Regions from separate parts of the Streptomyces sp. NBC_00209 genome, predicted to be linked through region 2. Evidence: predicted binding sites of a transcription regulator. Region 2 holds the regulator's gene; the other holds the start of a gene.
What was found. The regulator HspR, encoded in region 2, represses chaperone genes until heat shock. The targets are predictions, from matches to a motif close to TTGAGNNNNNNNNNCTCAA.
Positions count from the first base shown of each region.

Region 1 (10,124 bases), 1.7 Mb from region 2:
TCGACGCGGGCGGCGAGGGCCGCGGCGACCTTCTTGTCGCTGACCTTCAGATCGGCATCGGACAGTTCGGGGCGGTCGGTCAGCTCGGCGAGGTACTTCTCGGCGCTGTTGACCTCCGGCCCGGTGACGGTGGAGGCCAGTTTGTCGCGGGCGGAGGCGCCGGCGGACTGGTCGAAGTCGGCGAGCGCGGAGAGCTCGCCGACCCGGGCCTGCTGGGCGGCGGCGCTCAGCGCGTTCCGGGTGCGGTCCTCCTTGGTCTCGCCCTCGTCCTCGCTCTGCACGGGCAGCCCGGTGAACGGGTCGATGCGCGGGGGCGCCGGCTCCGGGCGGGGCACGGCGAGCGCGGCGAGCAGCAGCCCCCGGGCGGCGGACGCCTCCTCGGTGGCCCGGCCGAGCGCCTGCGGGGTGCGGGTGGCGTCGGCGGCGCGCGGCGGGGTGGAGCGGGCGAGCTCGTCGGCGAGGCCGTGGAGTTTGGCGATGACCTCGGAGTACGCCCGGTGGGCCTCCAGGGCCGTGCCCTTGCCGCTGACCGCGTCGCGGCGCAGGGACGGGATGGTGGACAGGTCGCGCAGGAGGTCGGACGGGGCCGTCTCCCGGATCTCGTCCACCTGCTGGTCGACGCGGGCGCCCTGGCTGCCCGGCTCGCCCTCCCGGCCGCCCGCGATGTAGACGGTGACCTCGTCGCGCTCGTCGGCGAGGGAGTGGGCCAGGGAGATCGCCTGCTGGTTCAGCTCGGCGAGGGTGACCAGCTGCTGCGAGTCGGTGAGGTCGGACGAGGCGGCGAGCACGGCCGGTGTCCCCGCCGCTATGGCGGTGATCCCGACGACGGCGACGCCCGCGACCAGCCGGTTGCGGACGCGCACGCGGCGACCGCCCTCGGCCTGGGGCGTCGGCGCCGCCTCGGAACCGCTGTTACTGCCGCCCTTGCTCCGAGGCCGCTTCTTCTGCACCGGTGCTCGCAATCTCGACTCGTCCGCCCTTGAAGCAGAGGTGACGCACGGTCACATGAATGAGCGTCCCGCCCCCTGGTACGGCTCCCGACCATTCCAGTGCTTTTCAGGAGGGGGCGCGCATCAACCGCTCCGCCACACGAACGAGTGAACAACACTCCCGAGTTGGCGAACAAGTCTCCCCAGCGGGCCCCAACGCCATGTGTGGACACCGGCTGGAACTTCCGCCCGGGCTTTGGCAGGATGCCCGCCCGCACCTCGGGGCGGAGTGATTCCTTCCGCCTGAGCCACGCTTCTGACCTGCTGGTACACACCAATCGCGGTGCGGTGCGGGCACGGTGAAGGCATCGTGCAGACTGGCCGTATGCGTATCGAACTCGCGACCGCCCCCGGTACTCCGGACCGCCCGAACGAGGACTGGACGGCCTCGGTCCTCCCCGCTTCCGGTCGGGGCGGCGGGCTGGTGCTGCTCGACGGCGTGACCCCGCCGCAGGGCGATGCCGGTTGTGTGCACCCGGTTCCGTGGTTCACGGCCCGGCTGGGCGGGGCCCTGGTCGAACTGTCCGGTTCGCGGCGGGATCTGACCTTGCGGGAGATCCTCGCGGAGTCCATCCGGCGCACCGCGGACGCCCACCGCTCGACCTGTGACCTTTCTCACGTGCGTACGCCACAGGCAACCGTCGTCGTGGTGCGTTGGGACGAGGCCGAGGTGGAGCACCTGGTGCTGTCCGATTCGGTGCTGCTCCTCGCATCGCCCGCCGGGGACGTCCGCGCGGTGCTGGACGACCGGCTCGACCGGCTGCCCCGGGAGTTCCTGGTCTCGGAGGCGGTGGCGGACGCCCGGGCGCGCAACAAGGAGGGTGGCTTCTTCACGGCCGCCGCCGACCCGGCCGTGGCGGAGCGCGCGGTCTCCGGGCGGACGCCGCGCGCCGGGGTGCGGGCCCTGGCCGCGATGACGGACGGGGCGAGCCGCTGGACGGAGATGTTCGGCGAGGGCGACTGGGCGGAGTGCCTCGGGATCCTGGCGAAGGAGGGCCCGCAGGCGCTGATCGACCGTGTCCGCGCCCTGGAGGACGCGGACACGGAGCGTAAGCACCTCCGGGGCAAGACCCACGACGACGCGACGGCGGCGTACATACGGCTGTAGGCCCCGGCGGCCGTAAGCGCTCAGTCCTCGGCGCGCGCGTTCAGCTGGTGCAGCAGGCGGGCGAGTTCCGCGACCTCGGCGCGGTCCCAGTCGGCCAGTTTGCGGACGTAGCGGTCGCGGCGGGCGTCGCGGACGCTCCGGAAGCGGGCGAGCCCTTCCTCGGTGAGGTGCACGAGAAACGCGCGCCCGTCGGCCGGATCGGGCTCGCGCGCCACCAGGCCGAGCGCCTCCAGGGCGCGGAGCTGCCGGCTCATGGTGGCCTTGCCGACGCCGAAGTAGGCGGCGAGATCGGTGGCCCGCTGCCGGCCGGCGGATTCCAGGCGTACGAAGAGGCCGTAGGCGGCCGCCTCCAGTTCGGGGTGCACCTCGCGCGCCATCTCGCCGGAATTGGCCCGCGCCCGGCGCAGAAAGACGGCCAACTCCAGCTCCAGGGCGAGGAATTCGTGGTCCACACCACTTTCCCCGGCAGCGCCGGGTTCACGTCCGCTTTCGCTCCCGTGCACGTCAACTCCCCTCAAGAGCTTTCCCGCAGATGAAAGTTTCTTCCGCCGACGGCCATCACCGCAGCTCCGCCAGTATTTCGCAGGAGTAGACCAACGGCGCCGCCCAGGCCCTCTTCCGCCGCACGGGTCTACGTGCGTAGCGTCATGCATGGCATGTCCACACCATGGCATGCCGCCGGGGTCGCTGTGCGGCGCCTCCCGGGTCGGCAGCTCCCCCCACCGAGGTCTCGGAGGCACGCAATGCCCGTGCACAGATCCGGCTCCACGAAGTCCCGCCGCTCGCGCTTCGCCGCGGCCGGCACCCTGCTCGCAGCCCTCTCCCTCCTCATCGCGCTGCCCGGCGCCTCGAACGCGGCGGGCGGCGACCCCACCGCACCCGCGCGCGGCACCGCCACCATGGGCATGGGCGTCATCGCCCACGACGGCAAGGGCGGCCTGCCCGTCGAGGGCCGCGCCGCTCAGACCGAGGGCGTCGACGTCAGCAGCCACCAGGGCAACGTCGCCTGGTCGACGCTCTGGAACAGCGGCGTGAAGTGGGCCTACACCAAGGCCACCGAGGGGACGTACTACACGAACCCCTCCTTCACGCAGCAGTACAACGGCTCGTACAACATCGGGATGATCCGCGGCTCGTACCACTTCGCCACGCCCGACACCACGAGCGGCGCCGTCCAGGCCAATTACTTCGTGGACCACGGGGGCGGCTGGTCCAAGGACGGCAAGACCCTGCCGGGCGTGCTCGACATCGAGTGGAACCCGTACGGCGCGCAGTGCTACGGCAAGACCGCGGCCCAGATGGTGTCGTGGATCCGCGACTTCGTGAACACGTACAAGGCGCGCACCGGGCGCGACGCGGTGATCTACACCGCGACCAGCTGGTGGCAGTCCTGCACGGGCAACAACGCGGGCTTCGGGACGACCAACCCGCTGTGGGTGGCCCGGTACAACACCACGGTCGGCACGCTCCCGGCCGGCTGGGGCTTCTACACGATCTGGCAGTACACGTCCTCCGGTCCGACGGTGGGCGACCACAACCACTTCAACGGCGCCCTCGACCGCGTACAGGCGCTCGCCAACGGGTAGCGGCGGCAGCCTCCCCGTACGACGCGAAGCCCGGTGACGTACCCCGTCGCCGGGCTTCGTCGCGGCCCGGCCACCCCACTATGAACCCGGTGTATACCTCACAGGTATAGTCGCGATTCCGGTTCGCACACCAGTGCGTTCGTTCACCAGAGGGAGTGGCACGCCGTGCCCAGTAAGAGGAAGTCCATCGGTACGGGGTTGGCCGTCGCCCTTGTGACAGCGCTCACGCTCACCCTGAGCGGCTGCACGATGGAGACCACCGCGCCCGCCTCGGCCCGCGACGACGCCGCTTCGGACGCCAAGGCGCCGACGGGCCCGGTGGACTGCCGCAAGGCCAAGTGCATCGCCCTGACCTTCGACGCGGGCCCGGCCGAGGACACGCCCCATCTGCTGGACATCCTCAAGGAGAAGAAGGTCCACGCGACGTTCTTCCTGCTCGGCAAGAACCACGTCAAGAAGCACCCGGAGACCGTGCGGCGGCTCGCGGCCGAGGGCCACGAGATCGCCAACCACACCTGGTCGCACAAGATCCTGACCGACCGGAAGCCGGCCGAGATACGCGCCGAGCTGGAGAAGACGCAGGACGCCATCGCGGACATCACCGGCAAGAAGCCCCGGCTGATGCGCCCGCCGCAGGGCCGCACCGACGACACGATCTCCGGCATCTGCAAGGACCTCGGGCTCTCCCAGATCCTGTGGAGCGCCACCGCCAAGGACTACTCGACCACCGATTCCGCGCTGATCAGGAAGCGGATAGTCGACCAGGCGAGCAAGGACGGCATCATCCTGCTGCACGACATCTACAAGGGCACCGTGCCCGCCGTGCCCGGGATCATCGACACCCTGAAGAAGCAGGGCTACACCTTCGTGACGGTCCCCCAGCTGATGGCCCCCGCCGAGCCGGTCCCGGGCACGATCTACCGCCCGTAGGCGCGGCTGTACGCGGAACGGCCCGCCTCCTCACGAGGGAGAGGCGGGCCGTCGTGACCGTGGCGGTCACGCCGCCTGTGCCGCCGGAATCCTGCGCTCCGCCGTGGCCGGGGCCAGGGCGATCTCCAGGACCTGGCGGACGTCGGTGACCGGGTGGACCTCCAGGGTCTCCAGCACCTCGGCCGGAACGTCGTCCAGGTCGGCCTCGTTCCGCTTGGGGATCACCACGGTGGTGATGCCCGCCCGGTGCGCGGCCAGGAGCTTCTGCTTCAGGCCGCCGATCGGCAGCACCCTCCCGGTCAGCGAGACCTCACCGGTCATCGCCACATCCGTGCGGACCAGCCGTCCGGAGAGCAGCGAGGCCAGCGCGGTGGTCATCGTGATGCCCGCGCTCGGGCCGTCCTTGGGGACCGCGCCCGCCGGGAAGTGGATGTGCACGCCCCGGTCCTTCAGGTCCGCGACCGGCAGCTCCAGCTCCGCGCCGTGCGACCGGAGGAAGCTCAGCGCGATCTGCGCGGACTCCTTCATGACGTCGCCCAGCTGGCCGGTGAGGGTCAGCCCGGACGCCCCGGTCTCCGGGTCGGCGAGCGACGCCTCCACGAAGAGGACGTCCCCGCCCGCCCCGGTCACCGCGAGCCCGGTGGCCACGCCGGGCACCGACGTACGGCGCTCGGCCGGGTCCTGGGCGGACTCGGGCACATGGTGCGGACGGCCGATGAGACCGCGCAGCTCGCCCGCGCCCACCGTGAACGGCAGCTCGCGGTCGCCCAGTTCGCTCTGGGCCGCGACCTTGCGCAGCAGCCGGGCGACGGCGCGTTCCAGATTCCGGACGCCGGCCTCGCGGGTGTACTCGCCGGCGAGCTTGCGCAGCGCCGGTTCGTCCAGGGTGACCTCGTCCCTCTCCAGGCCGGCCCGTTCCAGCTGGCGCGGGAGCAGGTGGTCGCGGGCGATGACGACCTTCTCGTCCTCGGTGTAGCCGTCGAGCCTGACCAGCTCCATGCGGTCGAGCAGCGCCTCCGGGATGGCCTCCAGGACGTTGGCGGTGGCCAGGAAGACGACGTCGCTGAGGTCGAGCTCGACCTCCAGGTAGTGGTCGCGGAAGGTGTGGTTCTGCGCGGGGTCGAGCACTTCGAGGAGGGCGGCGGCCGGGTCGCCCCGGAAGTCGGAGCCGACCTTGTCGATCTCGTCCAGGAGGACGACCGGGTTCATCGAGCCGGCCTCCTTGATGGCGCGCACGATGCGTCCGGGCAGCGCCCCGACGTACGTACGCCGGTGGCCGCGGATCTCCGCCTCGTCCCGGACACCGCCGAGCGCGACGCGGACGAACGCGCGGCCCATGGCGTGCGCCACGGACTCCCCGAGCGAGGTCTTGCCGACGCCGGGCGGACCCACCAGGGCCAGCACCGCGCCGCCGCGCCGCCCGCCGACGACGCCCAGGCCGCGGTCGGCCCGACGCTTGCGCACCGCGAGGTATTCGGTGATGCGCTCCTTCACGTCCTGGAGGCCCGCGTGCTCGGCGTCCAGGATCTCCCGGGCGCCCTTGATGTCGTACGCGTCCTCGGTGCGCTCGGTCCAGGGCAGTTCGAGGACGGTGTCGAGCCAGGTCCTGATCCAGGAGCCCTCGGGGCTCTGGTCGGAGGCGCGCTCCAGCTTGTCGACCTCCTTGAGCGCGGCCTCGCGGACGTGCCCGGGCAGGTCGGCGGCCTCGACGCGGGCCCGGTAGTCGTCGGACTCGTCCTCCGGATCGCCGTTCAGCTCGGAGAGCTCCTTGCGCACGGCGTCGAGCTGGCGCCGCAGCAGGAACTCGCGCTGCTGCTTGTCGACGCCCTCCTGGACGTCCTTGGCGATGGACTCGGCGACGTCCTGCTCGGCGAGGTGTTCGCCCAGCCACTCGATGGCGAGCTTCAGCCGGGCGACCGGGTCGGTGGTCTCCAGGAGGCGGACCTTCTGGGCGGTCGTGAGGAAGGGCGAGTACCCCGAGTTGTCGGCGAGCGCGGAGACGCCCTCGATCTGCTGGACCCGGTCCACGACCTGCCAGGCCCCGCGCTTCTTCAGCCAGCTGGTGGCGAGCGCCTTGTACTCCTTGACCAGCTCGGCGACGGACCCGGGGATGGGGTCGGGGACGGATTCGTCCACCTGGACCCCCTCCACCCACAGGGCGGCCCCGGGGCCGCTGGTGCCCGCTCCGATGCGGACCCGGCCGCGGCCCCGGATGAGGGCGCCCGGGTCGCCGTCGGAGAGCCGCCCCACCTGCTCGACGGTGCCGCGGACACCGATCCCGGTGTACGTCCCGTCGATGCGCGGGACGAGCAGCACCTCGGGCTTGCCCCCGTCCTCCCGGGCGGCGGCCTGCGCGGCCTCCACGGCGGCGCGCACCTCGGTGTCCGACAGGTCCAGCGGCACCACCATTCCCGGCAGCACGACCTCGTCGTCGAGCGGCAGCACGGGCAGGGTGAGCGGTGTGACGGCAGTGGACTCAGTAGCCATGATCTCCCCTTCGGCAGTCAAGTTGAGCTATACCGGCTCAATGCTTGTGAGCCCCGCAATGTTCCCCGAGCGTTGTTCGCTCTGAGCGATCGGGCGTTCCTTGTCCGGTACGGCTTGACCTTGCAGATGTCAGCTCTAAGCTGCATCTGGTCTTGCAGTGGTCCATGTGACCTTGCATCAAGGGGTGGGGTTGCCGGGTGTCGGACGACTGAGGATGACAGTGGGTTCCGACAGCTGATGTCAGTGGTTCTGCCATGAGGTGTGTCAGTAGGTGCTGACGTCGTCGGCGTCGGTGAGGCGGAGTCCGCAGCGGATGTCGTCGGCCAGGACGGCGGTGCCGTCGTCGGCGCGGGCCAGGAGCCCCGCAGGACTGGAGCGAGCGATGACGCTATGGCGTCAGGTCCTGGGTGCGCTGAACGACCCGCAGGCCACCGGCCGAGAGAAGGTTCTCGCCAAAGGCGCCGCCGAGCTCGCACGCACCCGCAGCGCCGGCCCGGCCCCAGACGCGGACGACGTCATCCGTATCGCCATGACCGCGTTCGCGGTGCTGCTTGACCCCAGCACCGCGGCGGCCGCGGCTGAATGAGCGACGGCAGCAGGGATGAAGTGACGCACTGTGGCTACCAGCCAGCCGCCTGAAGTACATGTGTGGCGATGTCCTGAACCGATCGGCCGTCTGTCGGGATACGGACCGTGCCCGGTGGAGCCGCCTCGTCCAGGAGCCGCGCTTTCTGCAGGCTCCGCTCGATGTGCGCGGGTAGCTGGGATCCGATTTCACGTTGGCCGAGCCGCTGCCGCACCGTGGCTTCTTCAGCTGTGAGCAGGACGCAAGTGACTCTGCTTGTCTGGCCGCCCATGGCCCGGCGGATCATCGGCTCTTCCAGGATGCTCACCGTGTTGGTGTAGAGCAGTCGATGATGGCCGAGTGCTGCGTAGTTCGACCAGATGGCGGCGATGTTCCGTTCGGTGATCGCGGTTCGGTGAGGATCACCTGCGGGGGCGGGATGGATCTGGTCCATGTAGTCCCCCTCGATCAGGCAGTGCGCCGTGCTCTTCTCCTGAAGTGCTGACGACGCCTCCCAGGCGACAGTCGTTTTTCCGACTCCGGCACCGCCACCGATGAGCAACAGTTCGTAAGCAGTCATGGCGTGTCAGCCTGGCAGAGTCCGGACCGCCAGATCCAACTGATTTGCGTAACCGCATCCCGACGCCCGAACGACAACCGCCCGACGCCGGGCGGAAATCGAGGTCGTCGCCCACACGAGTCCCGCCGTGGGCGTCAGGACGTGTGCGCGTGTCGAGCTGGCCAACGCATCGCGGGGCGGAAAGTCACCGGCCGACCTCCCGGTCTCGACCACGATGCGCACCGCGCCCTCACGGAACTCGGCGTCGTACGGCGGCTTCTTCTTGGACCCCATGAATCCCAACTTCCCCTGCAATCACGGGCTCCACGCTACGAGGGGATGGTCAGCCACCGGTCGTGATCGTCCCGCAAGCCACCGTCGCAGCCGAACCGGACACGGCGGAGCCGGCGGAACCGGTTCCCGGTTCCGCGCAGGTCATCACGCTGCCGCAGCGGCGTCCTGCCCTGCCGCCGGATTCCCGGCCCGAACCATCGCTGGCCGCCTACGGCCAGTTGCTCTCTATCCAACCGAAAGGCTCAGCATGACGCAGAGCACCACCTCCGCCCCTGCGACCTCGGGGCGGTGGGGTTCCTTCGGCCTGCCCGGCCAGCGCGGGGCGACCCCGTCGGACACCATCGACGCGGCTTGCCGGACCTTGGGCCTGTCCGGGGTTCGCTCGCGATGGGAGGAGTTCGCCTCGCAGGCACTGCGCGAGCATGCCTCCTACGCGGACTTCCTCGCTGACTTGCTGGAGAGCGAGTGCGAGGACCGAGATGCCCGGTGCAAGGTCCGCCGGTGAAGGAGGCCAACTTCCCCCGGCAAAAGCGGATCGAGGACTTCGACTTCTCGAAGAACCCGAACATCCCGCAGGAAGTCATCAACACCCTTACGCAGCCCGACTGGGTCCAGGCCGGCAACCCGCTCTGCCTGATCGGTGACTCCGGCACCGGCAAGTCGCACCTGCTGATCGGCCTCGGCACGGCAATCGCGGAGGCCGGCGGCCGCGTCCGCTACACGACCGCGGCGAACCTGGTGAACGAACTGGCCGAGGCCGCCAGCGACAAGCAACTGGGACGCACGATCAAGAAGTACGGGCGGGTCGACCTGCTCTGCCTGGACGAGCTCGGCTACGTCAAGCTCGACCGTCACGGCGCGGAACTGCTGTTCCAGATCTTCACCGAGCGCGAGGAACGACATGCGATCGCCGTCGCATCGAACCGGCCGTTCACCGAGTGGGACCAGACCTTCACCGACAAGCGTCTCTGCCAGGCGATCGTCGACCGGCTCACCTTCGAGGCCCACATCATCGAGACCGGCACCCAGTCCTTCCGCCTCGCCAGCACCACCGCCAAGCGCAAGGCGGCGGCAACCTGAGAACCTGCTGGCCGGGGGCAAAGACTCGCACCTTCGCCCCCGAGCCTCGGCCTTCACGAACACGCGGCTGCATCGCCGAATGCTCCACGACTACGCTGACGTCATGTCACCGTCAGACTGGACACGGCTCACCGAAGCGCGGGGTCGGCGCCGACTGAGAATAATTTGCAGCCACGTCATCAGGCGCCCTGTCCTGATCATCACCCTCGCAGGGCTGGCTTTCCTCATCAACAGATTCGGCAAAGACTTCCCCGTGCTCTACGGCATGACCCCCTTGGGCGCCGTGCTGATCTTCAGGAGCATGGGTCGCTACCGCGTGGCCGATCCGGCTGACGAAAGCGGCGATAAGCCCGAGGCTGAGGACACAACGGCCAACTGACTGACATCGGTCCCCTGCTGACAAATTCTGCGAGCCTCTTGCCCACGGGCGGGCTCCGTGGGGCACACGCTACCGGCCGCGGACCACGGGCCGCCACTGCACCACTCCGCCCAGGACACCCGGTAAACGTCACCCGATCGAGGGTGG
Region 1 covers NZ_CP108121.1:1,978,401-1,988,524, forward strand. The annotation lists gene OG867_RS08570 (nitrate- and nitrite sensing domain-containing protein) at 1-950, opposite strand, end outside; gene OG867_RS08575 (hypothetical protein) at 1,315-2,097, shown strand; gene OG867_RS08580 (MarR family transcriptional regulator) at 2,118-2,600, opposite strand; gene OG867_RS08585 (lysozyme) at 2,841-3,683, shown strand; gene OG867_RS08590 (polysaccharide deacetylase family protein) at 3,933-4,613, shown strand; gene lon (endopeptidase La) at 4,680-7,100, opposite strand; gene OG867_RS08600 (hypothetical protein) at 7,483-7,686, shown strand; gene OG867_RS08605 (hypothetical protein) at 7,721-8,245, opposite strand; gene OG867_RS08610 (ATP-binding protein) at 8,766-9,023, shown strand; gene istB (IS21-like element helper ATPase IstB) at 9,020-9,598, shown strand; gene OG867_RS08620 (hypothetical protein) at 9,702-9,977, shown strand.
Region 1: the regulator HspR is predicted to act here: its motif matches at 7,123-7,141, upstream of lon (endopeptidase La).

Region 2 (10,124 bases):
AATCCTGGACCAGGATTCCTGACCGGCCGGCCCCAAAGATCCCCACCCCCCGGGCCGGGTGGGCGTGCCACGCAATGGGGGAGAGCATGGCCACGCCCTTGATCAGCCGGGGGAGTTCCCGGCTCCCCCGACACCTCCACACTGGCCCGGGAACTAGGCTGGCACCACCGTCATCTTGCTGCACTGCCGAAAGTGGGGGGTCACGAATGGGCGGGGACGAGGGCATATCCCATCAGCCGCACGGTGATCTGGAACTGTGCGACGCCGGCATCAGGACCTACACCGAGGCGCTCAGAGTCGGCCGACTGCCCCGCTCCGCTCTCGAACCCGCTCCGTGCCTCATCGAGTTGGCCCTCGTCCATCCCGATCCCCAGGACGATGGCTGGATCCGACCCGTTCCTCCGTCCGCGGCCCTCGCCCATCTGCTCCAGCCCGTCACCCGGGAGATCCACGAGCGCATCCGGCTCTCCGCCGCCCTGGCCGACTCCCTGGCCCCCCTGGCCTCCGTCGCCAGCACCGACCCCAACCTCGCCATCACCGTCCTCGAAGGCATGCCACTGATCGAGGCCGCCATCCAGAACGCCACGGACGGCGCGCAGGACGAGATCCTCACCCTGCAGCCCAGCGGCAACCGGCCCGTGGACCAGCTCAAGAAGGCGCTGGCTCTCGCGTTGGACGTTGCCGAGCGAGGCGTGACGCTCCGCCACATCTATCAGCACCCCGCTCGCTACAGCCCGGCCATCAAGGCGTACGTGGACGACATGCCGTCGGGCTTCATCCAGGTGCGCACCATCGAGCAGACGGTCGAGCGTCTCTTCGTCTTCGACCGCACCGTCGCGTTCATCCCCGCCAGTCCACGACGCGACACCGCCCTGGAGATCCGCCACCCCGCCCTCGTGCGCTACCTGATCCAGGTCTACGAGGTGCTGTGGGCCCAGGCCAAGCCGCTGACGGCCCCGCTCCAGGCCCCCGCGCACGACACCCCGATCACCCCCACCCAACTGAGCGTCGCGCGCCTCCTCGTCGAGGGGAACACCGACCAGATCGTGGCCCGCAAACTGGCCATCAGCGTCCGCACCTGCCGCGCCCACATCGCCAAGCTGATGCACACCCTCGGCGCCACCAGCCGCACCCATCTCGGCGCGCTGCTCGTCCAATCCGGCGTCGTGGAGGGTACCGAGGAGGGCCCCGAGGAATGACCGTGCCGGTGACGACGCACCCCCACAGCGATCGGGAGCTCTGCGAAGCCGCCCTCGCCCTCTACGGAGAGGCCCTCGCCGCCGGCCGCATCGCCCGCAGCGCCGCGGAGACCGCCCCCTGCCTCACCGCGCTCGGTCTGCTCCTCCCCGACCCGCGGGACGAGGCGTGGCTGCGCCCCGTGCCGCCGTCCGCGGTCCTGGGGGAACTGCTCAGCCCCCTCAGCCGGGAGATCGACGCACGGGTCCGGCTGGCCACCGGGCTGACCCGGTCCCTGCTGCCGCTGCTCGCGGGCGCCGACGAGGACCCGAACCGTTCGATCACCGTGATCGAAGGGCACGACCGGATCAACGCGGCGCTCCGCGACGCCTCGCAGTCGGCCAGGGACGAAGTCCTCACCGCCCAGCCCGGCGGCAACCGCCTGGTCCACAACATGCGCCAGGGCCGGATGAACGCGGAGTTCGTCCTCGCCTCGGGCGGCCGGCTCCGACACCTCTACCAGCACTCGGCGCGCTACAGCCCCCGGCTCAAGGAGTACCTGGCGGAGATCCCGGCCGGCCGCCTCCAGATCCGCACCATGGAGCAGAGCGTGGGCCGCCTGATCCTCTTCGACCGGGCCGTCGCCTACCTCCCGGCCGACCCCGAGGGCCGCGCCGCCCTGGAGATCCGCCACCCCGCCCTCGTCCGCTACCTGGCCGGCATCTACGAAACGCTCTGGGCCGGAGCCACCCCCTTCACCGAGCACCTCCCCGCCACCACCCCGGGCGCCCCCGTCACCGCCGTCCAGCAGAGCATCGCCCGCCTCCTGGCCGACGGCTGCACCGACCAGGCCGCCGCCGAGAAGCTCGGCATCAGCGTCCGCACCTGCCGCGCCCACATCGCCAAGCTCATGCAGGCCCTCGGCGCCACCAGCCGCACCCACCTCGGCGCCCTCCTCATCCGCTCCGGCCTCGCGGAACCGACCCGATGACCGTGCCCACCGAACACCGTCACAGCGGGCGCGCACTGTGCGACGAAGCGGTGGGCCTGTACACGCAGGCCCTGGCCAAGGGCCGCATCGCCCAGGCCGCCGCCGGTGAGGTGCCCTGCCTCGCCGAGCACGCCCTGCTCGCCGCCGACCCCCGCGACGGCACGTGGCTGCGGCCCGTACCGCCCACGGCCGCCCTGGCGCGGCTGCTGCATCCGCTGGCCCGGGACATCCTGGATCAGGTGCGTGCCGCCGATCTCCTGGCCAGGACCCTGGACACGCTGAGCGCGCTCGCCGACGAGCCCGCGGATCTCGCCATCAGGGTCGTCGCCGGGCAGTCCGCCATCCAGGCGGCCATCGACGCCGCCCTGCGCGACGCGAGCGACGAAGTCCTCACCGTCCAGCCCGGCAGCACCCGGTCGCCGGAGATCCTCCGGGTGGCCCTGGCCAGCACGCTGCCGATCGTCAGGCGGAACGTCCGGCTGCGCCACATCTACCAGCACTCGGCGCGTTACGGTCCCGGGCTCAAGGCATACCTCGCCCAACTGCCCGGCGACCTCCTCCAGGTCCGCACCATGGAGCGCGGGATCGACCGCCTGATGATCTTCGACCGCAAGGTCGCCTACCTCCCGGCCAACCCCGACCGCAGCGCCGCCCTGGAGATCCGCCACCCCGCCCTCGTCCGCTACCTGTCGCAGCTGTACGACGTACTCTGGGCCCTCGCCACACCCTTCGGCGATCCCCTCCCCGCCGCCACCCCGGGCGCCCCCGTCACCGCGGTCCAGCAGAGCATCGCCCGCCTCCTGGCCGACGGCTGCACCGACCAGGCCGCCGCCGAGAAGCTCGGCATCAGCGTCCGCACCTGCCGCGCCCACATCGCCAAACTCATGCGCACGCTCAACGCCACCAGCCGCACCCACCTCGGCGCCCTGCTCGTCCAGTCCCGCCTCGCGGAGCCCACCCGATGACCGTGCCCACCGAACACCGCCACGGCGGAGGCGAACTGTGCGACGCGGCCATCAGCCTCTACACCCAGGCGCTCACGCAGGGCAGCATCGCCCGGTCCGCCGCCGCGCACGTACCCTGCGTCGCCGACGGCGCCCTGCTCGTCCCCGACCCCCACGACAGCCTCCGGCTGCGCCCCGTACCGCCCACCGCCGGCCTGGCGCACCTGCTGCATCCGCTCGCCCGCCAAGTCCACGACCAGGTACGCGCGATCGACCTGCTGGCGAAGTCCCTCGTCCCGCTCACCTCGACGGACCGGGAACCCATCTCCCTCACCACGCTCCACGGACAGTCGACCATCCAGGCGTCCATCAACGGCTCGGCCCGCGAGGTCCGGGACGAGATCCTGACCATCCAGCCCGGCAGCACCCGTCCCCGCGAAAAGCTCCGGATAGCGCTCTCGGGCACACTGCCCACCGCCGCGCGGGGCGTCCGGGTCCGGCACATCTACCAGCACTCCGCGCGCTACAGCACCGACCTCAGGGCGTACGTGGCCCAACTGCCCAGCGGGCTCCTGGAGGTCCGCACCGTGGAGCGGGCCATCGACCGCCTCATCATCTTCGACCGGGCCGTCGCCTACCTCCCCGCCGACCCCGAGGGCCGCGCCGCCCTGGAGATCCGCCACCCCGCCCTCGTGCACTACCTGGCCGGCATCTACGAAACGCTCTGGGCCGGAGCCACCCCCTTCACCCAGCACCTGCCCACCGCACTCCCCGGCGCCCCCGTCACCGCCGTCCAGCAGAGCATCGCCCGCCTCCTCATCGACGGCTGCACCGACCAGGCCGCCGCCGAAAAACTCGGCATCAGCGTCCGCACCTGCCGCGCCCACATCGCCAAGCTCATGCGCACGCTCAACGCCACCAGCCGCACCCACCTCGGCGCCCTCCTCATCCGCTCCGGCCTCGCGGAGGGCCCCGCCGGCCCCGTACCGCCGGAATACGCGAAACGGCCCGCCACGCCCGGAAAACCGGGGTGACGGGCCGCGTGGCGCGAGGTCAGTCCTTGGGGCGCTTGGGGCGCCAGACCACCAGGGCGCTGGTCTGCTGCACGTCCTGGTACGGGACCAGGTCGCGCCGGTACGACGCGTGGACCTGGGCCTCGCGCTGCCGCATGGCCGCCGCGGCCCCGTCCACCGCCGCCGAGAGTTCGGCGACACGCTGCTGGAGCGCCGCGACCTGGTTCTCCAGCTCGATGATGCGCTTGATGCCGGCGAGGTTGATGCCCTCGTCCTGCGACAGCTGCTGCACCGTACGCAACAGCTCGATGTCGCGGGCCGAGTAGCGCCGGCCGCGTCCGGCCGTGCGGTCGGGCGAGACCAGGCCGAGGCGGTCGTACTGGCGCAGTGTCTGCGGATGCAGGCCCGAGAGCTGGGCCGCGATCGAGATCACGTACACCGGGGACTCGTCGGTCAGTTCGTAAGGATTACGCCGTCGGCCTTCCACCTCAAGCTCCCTTCGCCGCCTGGAACAGCTCCGCCCTCGGGTCATGCCCCGCGGTCGCCTTGCGGTATGCCTCCAGCGCGTCCCTGGCCTCGGTACCGAGGTCGGTGGGAACGGTCACCTCGACGGTGACCAGGAGGTCGCCCCGGGTGCCGTCCTTGCGGACCGCGCCCTTGCCACGGGCCCGCATCGTACGCCCATTCGGCGTACCGGCCGGTAGCTTGAGGGTCACGGAGGGGCCGCCGAGCGTCGGGACCTTCACCTCGCCGCCGAGCGCCGCCTCCGTGAAGGTGACGGGCACCGTGACGGTGAGGTTGTCGCCCTTGCGGCCGAAGACCGGGTGGGCGTCGACGTGGACCCCGACGTACAGATCGCCGGCCGGTCCGCCGCGCTCGCCCGGGGCGCCCTTGCCGCGCAGCCGGATGCGCTGCCCGTCCGAGACGCCCGCCGGGATGCGCACCTGCATGGTCTTCGAGGAGCGGGCCCGGCCGCTGCCCTTGCAGACGTCGCAGGGGTCCTGGGCGATGAGGCCGCGGCCCTTGCAGTCCACGCACGGGTCGGTGAGCGAGAAGCCGCCGCCGCTGCCGCGCGAGACCTGGCCGGTGCCGACACAGGTCGGGCAGACCCTGGGCGTGCCGTTCTTGTCACCGGTGCCGGAGCACGCCTTGCAGGGCGCCTGGCTGGACATCCGGAGCGGGACCGTGGCCCCGTCGACCGCCTCGGTGAAGCTGAGCGTCACCTCGGACTCGATGTCCTGGCCGCGCCGCGGCTGCACCCTCGTACCGGCGCCGCCGCCGCGGTTGAAGAGACCGCCGAACACGTCGCCGAGGCCGCCGCCGCCGCCGAAACCGCCGGCGCCGCCCTGGCTCCCGCCCTGGGCGCCTCCGAAGAGGTCCCCCAGGTCGAAGTTGAAGTTGCCCTGGGCGCCGCCGGGCCCGGCGCGGAAGCCGCCGTTGCCGAAGAGGGCGCGCGCCTCGTCGTACTCCTTGCGCCTCTTGGCGTCACCGAGGACGTCATTCGCCTCGGAGATCTCCTTGAAGCGCTCCTCCGCCTTGTCGTCACCCTTGTTGGCGTCCGGGTGGAACTCGCGGGCGAGCTTCCGGTACGCCTTCTTGATCTCGGCGTCGGTGGCGTCCTTGGGGACGCCGAGAACCTTGTAGTAGTCCTTCTCGACGAAGTCCTTCGTACTCATCGACGTCCCTCCTTCCGGACGACCGGCCGGGAGCCCCCCGTCCGGTCGGCGCCGGGCCCGCAGGCCCTGGCACCGACCGGACGGGAGGCCCTGGTGGCCGGGCGGTGTGCTGCCAGGTGATCGGACGGAATGTCAGACCTCCTCGCCGCCACCGCTCTCCTCGTCGTCTGCCTTCTCTTCCTTCGCGGCCGCGGGAGCCGCCCCCGGCTGGGGTTCGGCGACCGCGACCCGCGCGGGGCGGATGGTGCGCTCGCCGATCCGGTACCCGGGCTGCAGGATCGCCACGCAGGTCGTCTCCGTGACGTCCGGCGCGTAGCTGTGCATCAGGGCCTCGTGGACCGTCGGGTCGAAGGGCTCGCCCTCCTTGCCGAACTGCTGGAGGCCCAGCTTCGCGACGACCGTCTCCAGCGATTCGGCCACCGACTTGAACCCGCCCACGAGCTCGCCGTGCTCCCGGGCCCGGCCGACGTCGTCCAGGACGGGCAGCAGCTCGGACAGGAGGTTCGCGACGGCGATCTCCTTGACCGTGACCCGGTCCCGCTCCACACGGCGGCGGTAGTTCTGGTACTCGGCCTGAAGCCGCTGGAGGTCGCCGGTCCGCTCGCCGAGCGCCGTGCGGACCTGGTCCAGCTGCGCGGTCAGGGCCGTGTTCTCGTTCGCGTCCCCGGCCGGGGCCGCCGCCTCCTCCTCGGAGGGGGCGGCGGCCTTCGGCTCGGCGTCGTCAGAGGTGGCGCCGGAGGGGACGTCGGGCTTCTCCTCGAAGCCCGGAGTCTCCTCGGTCACGCCGCACCGCCCTTGGAGTCCTTCTCGTCGTCCACGATCTCGGCGTCGACGACATCGTCCTGGGCGTCGCCCTGGGCCTGCTCGGCACCCGGCTGCGCGTCACCCTGCGGGCCGCCCTCGGCCTGGGTGTTGGCGTACATCGCCTGGCCCAGCTTCTGGGAGACGGCCGCGACCTTCTCGGTGGCCGTGCGGATCTCGGCGGAGTCCTCGCCCTTGAGCTTCTCCTTCAGCTCGGCGACCGCGGTCTCCACCTCCGTCTTCACGTCGGCCGGGACCTTGTCCTCGTTGTCCTTGAGGAACTTCTCCGTCTGGTAGACGAGCTGCTCGCCCTGGTTGCGCGACTCGGCGGCCTCGCGGCGGGAGTGGTCCTCCTCCGCGTACTTCTCGGCCTCCTCACGCATCCGGTTGACCTCGTCCTTCGGCAGCGAGGAGCCGCCGGTGACGGTCATCTTCTGCTCCTTGCCGGTGCCGAGGTCCTTGGCCGTCACGTGCATGATGCCGTTGGCGTCGATGTCGAAGGAGACCTCGATCTGCGGGACACCGCGCGGGGCCGGCGGCAGACCGGTCAGCTCGAACATCCCGAGCTTCTTGTTGTACGCCGCGATCTCGCGCTCGCCCTGGTAGACCTGGATCTGCACGGACGGCTGGTTGTCCTCGGCCGTCGTGAAGATCTCGGACCGCTTGGTCGGGATCGTGGTGTTGCGCTCGATGAGCTTGGTCATGATGCCGCCCTTGGTCTCGATACCGAGGGACAGCGGGGTGACGTCGAGGAGCAGGACGTCCTTGACCTCGCCCTTGAGGACACCGGCCTGGAGCGAGGCGCCGATGGCGACGACCTCGTCCGGGTTCACACCCTTGTTGGCCTCCTGGCCGCCGGTCAGCTCCTTGACGAGCTCGGCGACGGCCGGCATACGGGTCGAGCCACCGACGAGAACGACGTGGTCGATCTCGGAGAGCTGGATGCCCGCGTCCTTGATGACGTTGTGGAACGGGGTCTTGCAGCGGTCCAGGAGGTCCGCGGTGAGCTGCTGGAACTGCGAGCGCGTGAGCTTCTCGTCCAGGTGCAGCGGACCCTCGGCCGACGCCGTGATGTACGGCAGGTTGATCGTGGTCTCCGTCGAGGAGGACAGCTCGATCTTCGCCTTCTCCGCGGCCTCGCGGAGACGCTGGAGAGCCATCTTGTCCTTGGACAGGTCCACGCCGTGGCCGTTGGCGAACTGCTTCACCAGGTAGTCGACGACACGCTGGTCCCAGTCGTCACCACCGAGGTGGTTGTCACCGTTGGTGGCCTTCACCTCGACCACGCCGTCGCCGATCTCCAGGAGCGACACGTCGAAGGTGCCACCACCGAGGTCGAATACGAGGATCGTCTGATCGTCCTTGTCGAGCCCGTACGCCAGCGCGGCGGCGGTCGGCTCGTTGACGATGCGCAGGACGTTCAGGCCCGCGATCTCGCCGGCCTCCTTGGTCGCCTGGCGCTCGGAGTCGTTGAAGTACGCCGGGACGGTGATCACCGCGTCGGTGACCTTCTCGCCCAGGTAGGACTCCGCGTCGCGCTTCAGCTTCTGCAGGATGAAGGCGCTCATCTGCTGCGGGTTGAAGCTCTTGCCGTCCAGGTCGATCTTCCAGTCAGTGCCCATGTGGCGCTTGACGGAGCGGATGGTCCTGTCGACGTTGGTCACAGCCTGGCGCTTGGCGACCTCGCCGACCAGCACCTCGCCGTTCTTCGCGAAGGCGACGACGGACGGCGTGGTCCTGGCGCCCTCTGCGTTGGTGATGACGGTGGGCTCGCCGCCTTCGAGAACGCTGACGACGGAGTTAGTCGTGCCCAGGTCGATGCCGACCGCACGTGCCATTTCGATTCCTCCAACTGACTACTTGAGTGGATCTGACTCAAGGATGCACGACTCCCCTCCCGGAGTCAACAGACCTGAGTCGACCTGACTCAACTTACGTGCTCCCTATACGCGCCATCGGCGACACCTGGCGCCTCATGCGCCGCACAGCCCTCCCCCATCATGGCCGCATGGGATCGTTCTGGCACAAAATGCCGCGAGCAGCGCAAAAGTGGCATTCGATCCGCCGATTGCAGGCAGGTGCGAACGAAACGATGCGTACGCAGAAGCAGTGGGGAAGAGGACCCCGGCCGCGCCTCCGGCGCCCGCCCCGGCTCCCCCGCCCGAGCGCCAAACGCACCCTCGATCTGGTCCTCGGTTCGACCCTGCTGCTCCTCGCGTCCCCTTTGCTGGCCGCCGCCACCCTGACGCTGGCCGCACGGGGCCGCCGTGTGACGCGGCGCTCCCCGCGCATCGGCCTGCACGGCCACCCCTTCGTCCTGTACTCCCTGGACACCCGGTGGCTGAAGCTCGACGTGGTTTCGCGCCTGCACCACGTGGTACGCGGCGAGCTCTCCCTCGTCGGGCCCGCGCCGCTCGCCCCGGGCGACGCACGGAACGGCACCGGGGGCGCCCGGCACTGGCGCCAGGAGCTGAAGCCCGGGCTGACCGGTCTGGCCCAGGTACGGCACCGGTCGGCGATGCCGTGGGACGAGGCGGACCTCCTGGACCAGCACTACGCCGCGCACCAGGGGCTGCGGCTGGACCTCGCGGTCCTCGCCGAGGCCGTACGCGTACCCCTGCGCGAGGCGGCCCACACCCTGCCGCGGCCCGGCAAGGCACGCCTGAGCGACACAGATCACCGCCTGCCCGGCTACAGCACGGCGGAATAAGTGGGTAGTGTCGGCACGGACTGATTAAGTTACTGCTTAGTAGTAGCGATACTCGTAGTCCCGGTGGTCACTGGAAGACGCAGTACCCGCTAGTAGACGCTGGATCGATCCCACCCTCGCCGCAGGCCCGAGGAGCCCCCAATGCAACTCGCCGCGATCATCGTGTCGCTGGTGCTGACCGTGGTCGGCGTTGCGCTCATCGCCCGAGCCGTCGCGCAGATCTACCGGTTCGTCACGCTCGGACAGCCGGTCCCGGCCGGCAGCCGCACCGACTCCGTGAAACAGCGCACGATCACCCTGGCCAAGGAGTTCGTCGGCCACACCAGGATGAACCGATGGGGCATCATCGGCATCGCCCACTGGTTCGTCGCCGTCGGCTTCCTGACCCTGGGCCTGACCATCGTCACGGCGTACGGTCAGCTGTTGAAGGCCGACTGGGTCCTGCCCGTCCTCGGCGGCTGGCCGCCGTACGAGGTGTACACGGAGTTCATCGCGCTCGCGACCACCGTGGGCATCCTCGTCCTCATCGCGGTCCGCCAGCTGAACCTGCCCTCCCGGGCCGGCCGCAAGTCGCGTTTCGCGGGGTCGAAGATGGGCCAGGCGTACTTCGTCGAGGCCGTCATCCTCGTCATCGGTCTCGCGATCATGACGCTCCGCGGCCTTGAGGGCGCGCTGCACCACGTGGGCGGCTACGAGGCCGCGTACTTCGCCTCATACCCGCTGGTCGCGGCGTTCAAGGGGCTCAGCCTCGGTACGCTCCAGAACCTCGTCTACCTCACCGCCATGATCAAGCTCGGCGTCACCATGGCCTGG
Region 2 covers NZ_CP108121.1:3,725,683-3,735,806, reverse strand. The annotation lists gene OG867_RS16925 (helix-turn-helix transcriptional regulator) at 1-22, shown strand, start outside; gene OG867_RS16920 (LuxR C-terminal-related transcriptional regulator) at 207-1,199, shown strand; gene OG867_RS16915 (LuxR C-terminal-related transcriptional regulator) at 1,196-2,167, shown strand; gene OG867_RS16910 (LuxR C-terminal-related transcriptional regulator) at 2,164-3,132, shown strand; gene OG867_RS16905 (LuxR C-terminal-related transcriptional regulator) at 3,129-4,145, shown strand; gene OG867_RS16900 (heat shock protein transcriptional repressor HspR) at 4,165-4,611, opposite strand; gene dnaJ (molecular chaperone DnaJ) at 4,613-5,800, opposite strand; gene grpE (nucleotide exchange factor GrpE) at 5,933-6,583, opposite strand; gene dnaK (molecular chaperone DnaK) at 6,580-8,439, opposite strand; gene OG867_RS16880 (sugar transferase) at 8,694-9,311, shown strand; gene OG867_RS16875 ((Fe-S)-binding protein) at 9,453-10,124, shown strand, end outside.